2 linked regions of the Sorangium aterium genome follow. Each later gene encodes a partner of the first gene's protein in a complex. Links are inferred from orthologs where the notes say so. Each region holds a gene or a part of one and is shown in the gene's direction. Other genes may lie near its edges. The genes, in order: dnaB and dnaG.

Region 1 (6,262 bases):
CTGCGCGCGCCACCAGCGCAAGGTGACCCTCTCGATCAAGCGCGCGCGCAACATCGCGCTCTTGCCGTTCACCGTCACGGCGTAGGAGGTCGATCATGGCAACCCACATCCATGTGGTCCTCACGGAGGACCTCCACAACGTCGGCAAGAGCGGCGAGCTCGTGAAGGTTCGCCCCGGCTTCGCGCGCAACTACCTCATCCCGCGCGGCCTCGCGGTGGGCGCCACCGCCGAGAACGTGTCCCGCATCGAGCACGAGAAGCGGGTCGCCGAGTCGCGCGCCGCCAAGACGCGCTCCGAGGCGGAGCAGCTCGCGGGCAAGCTCAACCAGGTCAAGCTCACGATCAGCCGCCCGGTCGGCGAGGGCGACAAGCTGTACGGCTCGGTCACGGCGCGCGACATCGAAGAGGCGCTCGCCGCGCAGGGCTTCAGCGTCGACCGCCGCCGCATCGAGACCGACGCGATCAAGTCGCTCGGCGCCCACCCCGTCGTGATCCGCCTCGCCCCGTCCATCACGGCGTCGGTCGAGGTCACGGTCTCCGCCAAGTAGCGCAGCGCCTGGGAGCGCGGCTCAGCCCGCGCTCCCGTGCTTCCCCTCCAGCCGCGCTCCCTCTCCCGCTGCGCCGGCGCGCCCCCTTCAGCCGAGTTCCCTCTCCCGCTGCGCCGGCGTGCCCTCTTCAGCCGCGCTTCCGCCTGACCCACGCCCGCGCGACGTCGTGCCCCCGCGCCACCGCGCGCAGCATGAGCGCCGCGTCCCCCCACCGCGCTCGCCCCTCCCAGACGAGGCTCGCCAGCATCCCGGCGCAGAAGGCGTCGCCCGCGCCCGTCGGATCGTGCGGGCGCACCGGGCGCGGCGCCACGGCGCGCTCGCCCCCGGGGCCGAGCAGGAGCGTCTCCCGCGCGCCATCGGTGACGACCAGCGTCGCCTCGGGGCGGAGGCGCTCGCGGAGCCCGCGCGCCGTCGTCCCCAGCACGTCGAGGTCGCCGGCGCTGCACTTCACGAGGTCCGCCTGCCCGAACAGCCGGAAGCAGCCGCGCACGCCTGCGCCGGCGTCGGAAGCCGACGCGGCACCGGCCCCCGCGCCGGGGACGGACGCGGCGCGCTCGGCGCGCGGCCACATCCGCGGGCGCGCGTTGACGTCGACCGAGACGGCGCACCCTTCGCGGCGAGCGCTCGCGGCCGCCCGCGCGAGCGCGCCGCTCGCCCCGCGCACCGGCGCGATCCCGGTGAAGTGTACGACCCGGGTCTGCCATCGTTCGGGCATCGCTGCAGCGAGCGCCTGCGCCTCGCTCTCGCCCTGCCTGTACCCCGCGAAGCGCGCCTCGCCGCGCTCGATCGCCACGAGCATGAGGCCTGTGCGCGCCGCGCTCAGCGCGAGCCGTCCCACGTCGACGCCGGCCGCAGCGACCTCGTCCTTGAGCCCGCGCCCCATCGCGTCATCGCCCAGCGCGGCGCACAGCCCCGACCGTATGCCGAGCCGGACGAGCGCCGTCGCGGTGTTCACCGCCCCGCCCCCCGGCACACGGCGCAGCAATTTCGCTTGCTCGAGCGGAATGCCTTCGGGCGCATAGAGATCCCACAGCGCTTCACCGACGCAGACCACCTCGGCGGGCTCAATCCTTGTATGGCGTGTTTTGTGATCCACAATGGCGGCTCCCCGCGATGGCTCACGCCGAGGCGCGAAGCGTCATCGCAGCTGAGTCAAGCGCGAAAAGAAATGGCGATGAGACCGGGGTTGCTCAATTTCCATACCTCGCCGCCGGCGTCGGCGCCTCGCCGCGAGGCCCCTCGGCAGCGGCCGCCGACGAGGCCTCCTCGAAAGCGTCCGAGCAAGCCTCCGACCATGCCTCCGGTCATGGAAGAGCGCCCCCTCGACGTGGAACCAGCATTGGGATGCCCACCGCACGAACGCTCACTGCAATGCAAACAGAAACCCTTCTCAGGGCTGCCCATGTTCTGGTAGACGGAAATCAACCCTGCACCCGACGCCCCGGAGGAACGTTTCCTCTCCGGGGCGTCGCCCATTTCGGCACCTGTGGAAAAGCTCGGGGCGGGATGGGGGGAATCGGTGGGGAGGAGAAGCACGGATGATGAGAATGATGGAGCGCCGAGGCCAGCGGCCTCAGAGGATCGAGCCTCCCATCGTCGCCGGACGCGTGCCGCCGCACGACCTCGACGCCGAAGCAGCGGTGCTCTCCGCCATCCTGCTGCACCGCGACGCGCTCGATCGGGTGCTCGAGATCCTGAAAGCGGACCATTTCTACAGCGAGGCGAACAGCCGCGTCTACGAGGCCGCGCAGGAGCTCGCGGCCGCCGGCACGCCCATCGACATCGTCTCGGTCGCGTCGTGGCTGCGCGACCGGGAGCGCCTCGCCCAGGTGGGCGGCGCGGCGTACCTCGCCCAGCTGGCGGACGCGACGCCCGCGGTCGCGCACGTCGCGGCGCACGCGCGGGTCGTCTACGAGAAATGGCGCGTGCGGCAGCTCATCGCCACGTGCCAGCGCGTCGCGGCCGAGGGGTACGGCGACGTCGGGGTGGTGCAGGAGTACATCGACGGCGCGGAGCAGGCGGTCTACCAGCTCGCCCGCACGCCCCAGGGGACGGCGACCCAGCCGATCGCCCAGGTGCTCAAGGCCGCGTTCGAGCAGATCACCGCCGCCGCCGAGCGCGGCGACCGGATCACCGGCATCTCGACAGGGTACGAGAAGCTCGACGCCAAGACGGCAGGCCTGCACGACGGTGACCTCTCGATCATCGCCGCCCGCCCCGGCATGGGCAAGACGTCGTTCGTCCTGAACCTCGCCGTGAACGTGGCGTCGCCGCGCACCGTGAGCTCCCCGGGGCCCGACCAGTCGGGGCACGGCGTCGAGCGGCACGATCCCGGCTTCGGCGCCGCCGTCTTCTCGCTCGAGATGCCCCGCGAGCAGCTCGCGACACGTATGGTCTGCAGCGAGGGCCGCGTCGACGTCGGCAAGCTCCGCCAGGGCTTCCTGCAGCCCGACGACTGGCGCCGCCTGACGGAGGCCGCCTCGTTCCTGTCCACCCTGCCCATCTGGATCGACGACACGCCGGCCATCTCCCTCCTCGAGCTGCGCGCCAAGGTGCGGCGCATCCAGGCCGAGTACGATCGGCCGCCCAGCGACGGCAGCTCGGGGCGGCGCATCGGGCTCATCGTCATCGACTACCTGCAGCTCATGAAGGGGCGGGACGGCGTGAGCAGCCGCGAGCAGGAGATCAGCGAGATCTCCCGCGGTCTCAAGCAGCTCGCGAAGGAGCTCAAGGTGGCGGTCATCGCGCTCTCCCAGCTGAACCGCGCCGTCGAGACGCGGACCACCAAGGACAAGCGCCCTCAGCTGTCGGATCTCCGCGAGTCGGGCGCGATCGAGCAGGACGCCGACAACATCATCTTCATTTACCGCGACGAGTACTACAACCCGGAGACGACCAACCACAAAGGCATCGCCGAGCTCATCGTCGCCAAGCAGCGCAACGGGCCGACGGGCAAGGTGCTCACGCGGTTCACCTCCTCGTGCACCCGGTTCGACAACCTCGCGCCGGGCGACTACCCGGAGATGGTGGACGACGAGTAGGCTGCGACGCACGACATGTCCGCCTGGTACGTCCCTGCCCTCCTCGCCGCGCTCTGCATGGCCGGTCACTACCTGATGCTGCGCGCGGCGGCAGGCCGGGTCGGAGACGCCCTTGGCGCGCTGTGCCTCGAGGGCACCGCGGCCGTCGGGATCCTCGTCTTCCTCCTCCTCCGCCCTGGCACGGAGACGCCTCCGTCGGCCCAGGGGGTGCTCTGGGCCTGCGCCGCGGGCCTGTGCATCAGCGGCGTCGCGACGCTCACCTTCATGGCGCTCCGCATCGGCGGTCCGGTGACCGCGACGGGACCGATCGTGTTCGCCGGCGGCATCGCGATCGCCGCGCTCTTCGCGCCGCTGCTCTTCGGAGAGGTGTTCACCGCGCGCCGCGCGCTCGGCGTCGGCCTGGGGCTCGCCGCCCTCTTCGTCCTCGCCACCGAGCGCTCCTGACCCAAGCCGCGCCGCGGCCGCGCATCGGAGTCGGAAGAGGACCGATGACCCGCTCGCCCGAGAGCCACCGCACCCCCAGGAGCCCCGCGCGCGCGGGGCGCGCCGCGCGCCACGCCCTCCGCTCGGCGAGCCTCTGCGCGCTCGCGCTCGCCTCCGCGACCTGCGCGCCGCCCGTGCAGGGCGGCAGCGTCGTCGTGTCCTCCGGCGCCGTCGAGCGCCTCGGGATGCTCTGCCGGTGGGGCCGCGGCGGCGCGGAGCAGGGCGATCTCTGCCCGAGGGACGGCGGCGCCGCGCAGCCGGCGCGCGTCCGGCGGATCACGGGGCCCGCGGACGCGCTCTCCGGTCCGCTCGCGGCGGGGCGGCCCGGCGACTACGTGCTCGAGAACGACGCGATCGCCGTGGTCGTCGATCAGCTCGGCCCCGGGGCCGGCCTCGCCGAGAGCGGCGGCAACCTCATCGACGCGGCGGACGCGCGGGCGCGCCGCGACGAGCTCGGGCAGATCGTCACGCGGCTCGGCGCGCCGCCGCGGCAGGTGATCTACCGCGACATCACCACGGGCGGCGGCGAGGACGGCGCCGCCTGGATCGAGGCGCGCGGCGAGGTGCGCGGGCGCGATCTCGCCGGCGGCGCGCTCTCCGTCACCACCCGCTACACGCTCCGGCCGGGCGACCGGGCGGTCATGATCGCGACGTCGCTCCAGAACGACGGCGACCGCCCGGTCGAGGCGCTCGACCTGGGCGACGTCGTCCACTGGGGCGCGGCGGAGCACGTCGCGCCCGGCATGGCGCCGGGGCTCCGCGGCGAGCTCGAGGCGCCGTACCTGGCCGGCGTCGGGACCGGCGTCGCGTACGCGCTCGCCCCGGTGGACGGCGCGAAAGTCCGCGCGCGGAGCGGCGAAGGCTTCAGCGACGTGACGTTCGCTCGGCAGGCCGCGCTGCCGCCCGGCGGGCGCGCCGCGTACCAGCGGATCCTCGCGGTCGCGCCGCGCGGCGACTCGCTCGCCGTCGAGACGGAGCTCTTCTTTCTGGGCGGCGGCGCGCCCGGCGGCGTCGCGCTCGCGCTCGTGGACGGGCGCGGCGCGCCGCTCCCGCCCCTGGCCGGCAAGGTGACGCTGACGCCGATCGCCGAGGACGGCGCCGCGCCGCCCGCCGCCGCGCTCGATCTGTGGTTGCGAACCGGCGACAGCGCGCCGCTCGCCGCCGAGGCGCCGCCCGGCCTCTACCTCGTCGGCTTCGAAGGGAGCGGCCGCCGGGCGCTGGGGAGCGCGCGGATCCGGATCCGCGCAGGCGAGATGGCCCCTGCGCGGCTCACGCTCTCCGGCGCCGGCCGGCTCTACCTCGGGGTGCGCGAGGGCGGCGCCTCGGCGCCCGCCGCGGCCCCCGATCCCCTCGATCCGCTCGCGCCGGCGAAGGTCAGCCTCTTCGACGCGGCGACCGGCAAGGCGCTCTCGCCGCCCCGGCTCGCGCTCATGGGCGAGCTCGATGTCTCCCTGCCTCCCGGGCGAGTCCGCGTCGTCGCGTCGCGCGGGCCCGAGTACGCGCTCACCGAGGCGACGGTCGACGTCACGGACGGCGGTACGTCGCGGCTCGATCTCACGCTGGAGCGGGTGGTCGACACGTCGGGCTACATCGCCTGCGACCTCCGGCAGCACACGGCGCGGAGCGCCGACGCGGGCGTCTCCTCGGCCCTGCGGCTCCTCTGGAGCGCGGCGGAAGGCGTGGAGTGCGCGGTGGCGAGCGAGCACAACCTCGCCTCGGATCTCCGGCCGGACGTCGCGGCCCTGCGGCTCGAGACGAGGCTGCGCATGCTCCCGGGCGTGGAGCTCACGGGCGGCCGGAGCGGCGCCGGGCTCGGGAGCCTCAGCCTGTTCCCGCTCGGCAGCGAGGCGGCCGCGCCCCGCGAGGGCGCGCTGAGCTGGGTCGACGAGACCGCGAGCGAGATCCTCCGCGAGGTGCGCGCGCTGCCCGGCGAGCGCGTCGTCCAGGTGAGCCGGCAGCACGGCGGCGGCTCACCGCTGCATGGATCCGGAGCGCCGCAGGTCGCGCCCGATCAGGGCCCGAGCCAGCTCGCGCAGATCGTCGGAGACGGCGCCGGCGTCGATGCCGTCGAGGTCTGGACCGGGCGCGACGCGGCCGCGCGGGACCGCGCGCTCGAGGAGCTCTGGGCGTTGCTCCGCGCGTCCCACCCGGTCACGCCGACGGCGACCAGCGACAGCCACGGGCTGCACG
Region 2 (3,135 bases), on another replicon or contig:
TCGGTGTGCTCCCGGGTCACCTCCCGCTGCTCGCCGCCCTCCGGACCGGCCTCGTGACCTACCACCAGAACGGCCAGGAGCACCGCCTGGCCGTCCATCACGGCTTCGTCGAGGTCGCCGACGACACCGCGCTGCTCCTCACCGAGCGCTTCGCGGTGAAGGATGACGTCGACGTCGTGAGGGTACGCCTCCGGCTCAAGGAGGTCGACACCGAGCTCGACCACTGGCAAGGCGACCTGACTGATCCGCGCCGCCGGGCGCTCATCGAAGAGGAGCAGTGGCTCGCCACCGAGCTCGAGCTCATCGGCGATCCGCCCCCTCCGATGGTACGCGAAGACACGCGCTTCCTGGCCGAGCACGCCGAGGCGCCGCCTGTTGACGAGATGGTCGAGGCTTCCCAGCCCGACGAGAGCCTCACGGACCACAAGAAGCCCGGCTCTCCGTTTCCCGATCCGAAGTGACGTCTCTGGCGGCTACCGCCTTGCACGTGCGGCCGCCGCACAGGACACTTGTCTCCACACAGGCCGCGAGGGACTGGGGGGTCTCCCGCTTCGCGAGCTGCCCGTACCGCCGAGGCGCTGGCGCGGACGCCGCCACGCCGTCTGAGTCCACCCGTGATGATCTGCGGGCCCCGCACCCACGGAGCCCCCAAGGCAGCCCATGATCTCTCCGGAGACGATCGCGCTCGTGAAAGAGCGCACGGATCTCGTAGCGCTCATCGGCGAAAGCGTGCGCCTCGCCCGCCGAGGGCACTCCTTCACCGGGCTCTGCCCCTTTCACAAGGAGAAGACGCCCAGCTTCCACGTGAGCCCGAACCGCGGGTTCTACCATTGCTTCGGCTGCAAGGAGACCGGCAGCGCCATCGACTTCGTGATGAAGCTCGAAGGCCGGACGTTCGCCGAGGCGGTCCGCGCGCTCGCCGAGCGCGCCGGCATCGAGGTGGCGGAGTCGCTGACCGAGGCCGAGCGGCGCGAGGCGCAGGCGGCGCGCAGGTCGAAGGACGACCTTTACGCCGTCAACCACCTCGCCGCGACGTTCTTCGAGCACAGCCTCCGCGGGGGGCCGGGCACCGCTCCTCACCCGCTCGCGCGCTACGCTCACGAGGAGCTCCAGCGGCGCGGCCTGCCCCTCCGCGACGGCGATGGAGCCGTTGATCCGATCGCCGACGCCCTCCAGGCGTTCCGGATCGGCTACGCCCCGTTCGGCTGGGACGGGCTCTCCACGTACCTGCGACAGCAAGGCGTCTCTCCGGTCCTCGCGGAGCGCGTCGGGCTCCTCGTGCCGCGCTCATCGGGGAGCGGACACTACGACCGCTTCCGCCACCGGCTCATGTTCGCGGTCACCGACGTGATGGGCCGGGTGATCGCGTTCAGCGGACGCGCGCTGCCCGATCCCAGCCCTTCCGAGCTCTCGTCGCTCGGCCTCACGGGCCCTGCGCCGCAGGCCGACGGCGCGCCGGCCAAGTACATCAACAGCCCCGAGTCACCCATCTACACGAAGGGAGAGCACCTCTTCGGGCTGCACCAGGCGCGCCAGTCGATCCGCCAGCGCGGCGAGGCGATCCTCGTGGAGGGCAACTTCGACGTCGTCGCGCTCCACGCGCGCGGCATCGGCCAGGCGATCGCTCCGCTCGGGACCGCCTTCACGCCCGGACAGGCGAAGCTCATCAAGCGCTTCGCGCCCGCGGTCATCCTGCTGTTCGACGGCGACGCGGCCGGCAAGAAGGCCACGCGCGCGGCGCGCGCCCCGTGCCGCGAGGCGGGGCTGAGCGCGCGCGTCGCCGTGCTGCCTTCCGGCGTCGATCCGGACGACCTCGCGCGCAAGCACGGCCCGGAGGCGATCGCGCGCATCGTCAAGGCGGCGCGCGGCCTGCTCGAGCACCTCATCGACGAGGCGCTCGACGGCGACACCTTCGGAGGCTCGTCGCTGCCCGAGCAGCTCGCCCGCGTGCGCGCCGTGACCGCGCTGCTCGCCGACGAAGACGACCCGAACCTCAGGATGATGGCGAAGCTCTACGCCGATCGCCTCTCCTCGAAGCTCGTGATCGGCGGCCGCTCACCGGACGACCTCCGGCAGCTGGAGCGCGTCGTCGAGGAGTCCCTCTCCCGCCCGCGGAACCAGCCAACCCGCGAGGTGATCCCGTCCGGACAGACAACCGAGACGTGGGAGCGCGCGCGATCACGCGCTCAAATCCAGGAGGTAAGCCTGGAGATCCTGGGCGCGATCCTCGATTTCCCTGAGCTTCTGGCCGACGACGATCTCCAGACAGCGCTGGAGTGCCTCGAAGGCGATGTCGCCCTGGCGATTGTCGCGGCGCGTCAAAATTTCACTTTTGAAATGGGTCTTGCCGCCAGCGAATTTCTTGCGCAAGTCCCGGCTCCGATCCATTCATTCGCGGCTGGACGGCTGGTCTCGCCTGTCTTCGAAGCGGCCTCAACGGCCAAGGCGACGCTCTTGGAGAATTCACAAAAGTTGAGCAGACAAGCCCTGGCGCGCCAAAAAGCAGCCGTCGTGAGCCAGCTCCAGAAGAGCGCGGTCGACGCTGATGCTGAAAACGCTTTGCTGCGTGAGCTATTCCAGCGAAGAGCGGGGGGTCTCGGTCTTCCTTGATGCGTTCCGGGTCGCCTCGCCGTGGCGGCCCGACGTGCGTGATCCCTAGAGTTTATCGGAGTCATTGGGTGTCTTGTCGGTCGCGGCGAGCTGGTCGCCGTAAGTGGAGCATGAGGTAATGGCGAGCAAGGCCAAGCAATCTTCCGGTCGGGCAGGCGGGGTCGCGAGGGCGGCGGGGGGCGGCGCGCTGAACGGCGCGCGGCACGCATCGACACGCGGGCACGCCGAGGGGGGGCGCGCCCTAGCAACAAAGGAGACGCGGGCATCCGGGCCGAGCGGTCGGAGAAGGACCGGAAGACGCTCGAAAAGCTCGTCGAAACCGGCAAGAGCAAAGGCTTTCTCACCTATGACGAGGTGAACGACGCGCTGCCCGCGGACGTCGCGCCCGATCAGCTCGACGACGTGGTGGGCGCCCTCGGCGACGAGGACATCGAGATCGTCGACGGCGCGACCCAGGTGAAGATCGCGCCGAAGCGCATCGCGGACGAGGAGGCGGGCGAGAAGAAGCTCGTCGTCACGCCCGAC

The links.
Region 2: the proteins of dnaB (region 1) and dnaG are in contact, whole or in part, in a crystal structure (PDB 2R6A), measured with the Geobacillus stearothermophilus proteins. The link is inferred for Sorangium aterium from one-to-one orthologs. Residues at the interface, in WP_033016901.1 of Geobacillus stearothermophilus: Ser13, Glu15, Ala16, Gln18, Glu91, Leu92, Asp94, Ala95, Val96, Pro97, Thr98, Ala99, Ala100, Asn101, Tyr104, Tyr105, Ile108; in WP_049624496.1 of Geobacillus stearothermophilus: Lys456, Leu457, Leu458, Pro459, Ala460, Asn463, Ala464, Leu467, Leu535, Leu536, Ile537, Ala538, Gln544, Glu545, Asp548, Tyr549, His552.

The regions. Positions count from the first base shown.
Region 1 is NZ_JAQNDK010000007.1:439,063-445,324, reverse strand. Bases 1,360-4,337 are described here. They hold dnaB (replicative DNA helicase), read left to right. Parts: upstream 1,360-2,086; coding sequence 2,087-3,589; downstream 3,590-4,337. Other genes in these bases: POL72_RS49530 (CehA/McbA family metallohydrolase), read left to right, coding at 4,078-4,337; POL72_RS49535 (DMT family transporter), read left to right, coding at 3,605-4,033; POL72_RS49545 (PfkB family carbohydrate kinase), read right to left, coding at 1,360-1,602. Outside these bases: rpsR (30S ribosomal protein S18), read left to right, coding at 1-85; rplI (50S ribosomal protein L9), read left to right, coding at 96-548; more of POL72_RS49545, read right to left, coding at 676-1,359; more of POL72_RS49530, read left to right, coding at 4,338-6,262. UniProt on the Escherichia coli protein: The main replicative DNA helicase, it participates in initiation and elongation during chromosome replication. Travels ahead of the DNA replisome, separating dsDNA into templates for DNA synthesis.
Region 2 is NZ_JAQNDK010000001.1:716,291-719,425, forward strand. The notes cover bases 215-3,135. They hold dnaG (DNA primase), read left to right. Parts: upstream 215-660; coding sequence 661-2,610; downstream 2,611-3,135. Other genes in these bases: atpC (ATP synthase F1 subunit epsilon), read left to right, coding at 215-461; rpoD (RNA polymerase sigma factor RpoD), read left to right, coding at 2,875-3,135. Also shown: more of atpC, read left to right, coding at 1-214. UniProt on the Escherichia coli protein: RNA polymerase that catalyzes the synthesis of short RNA molecules used as primers for DNA polymerase during DNA replication.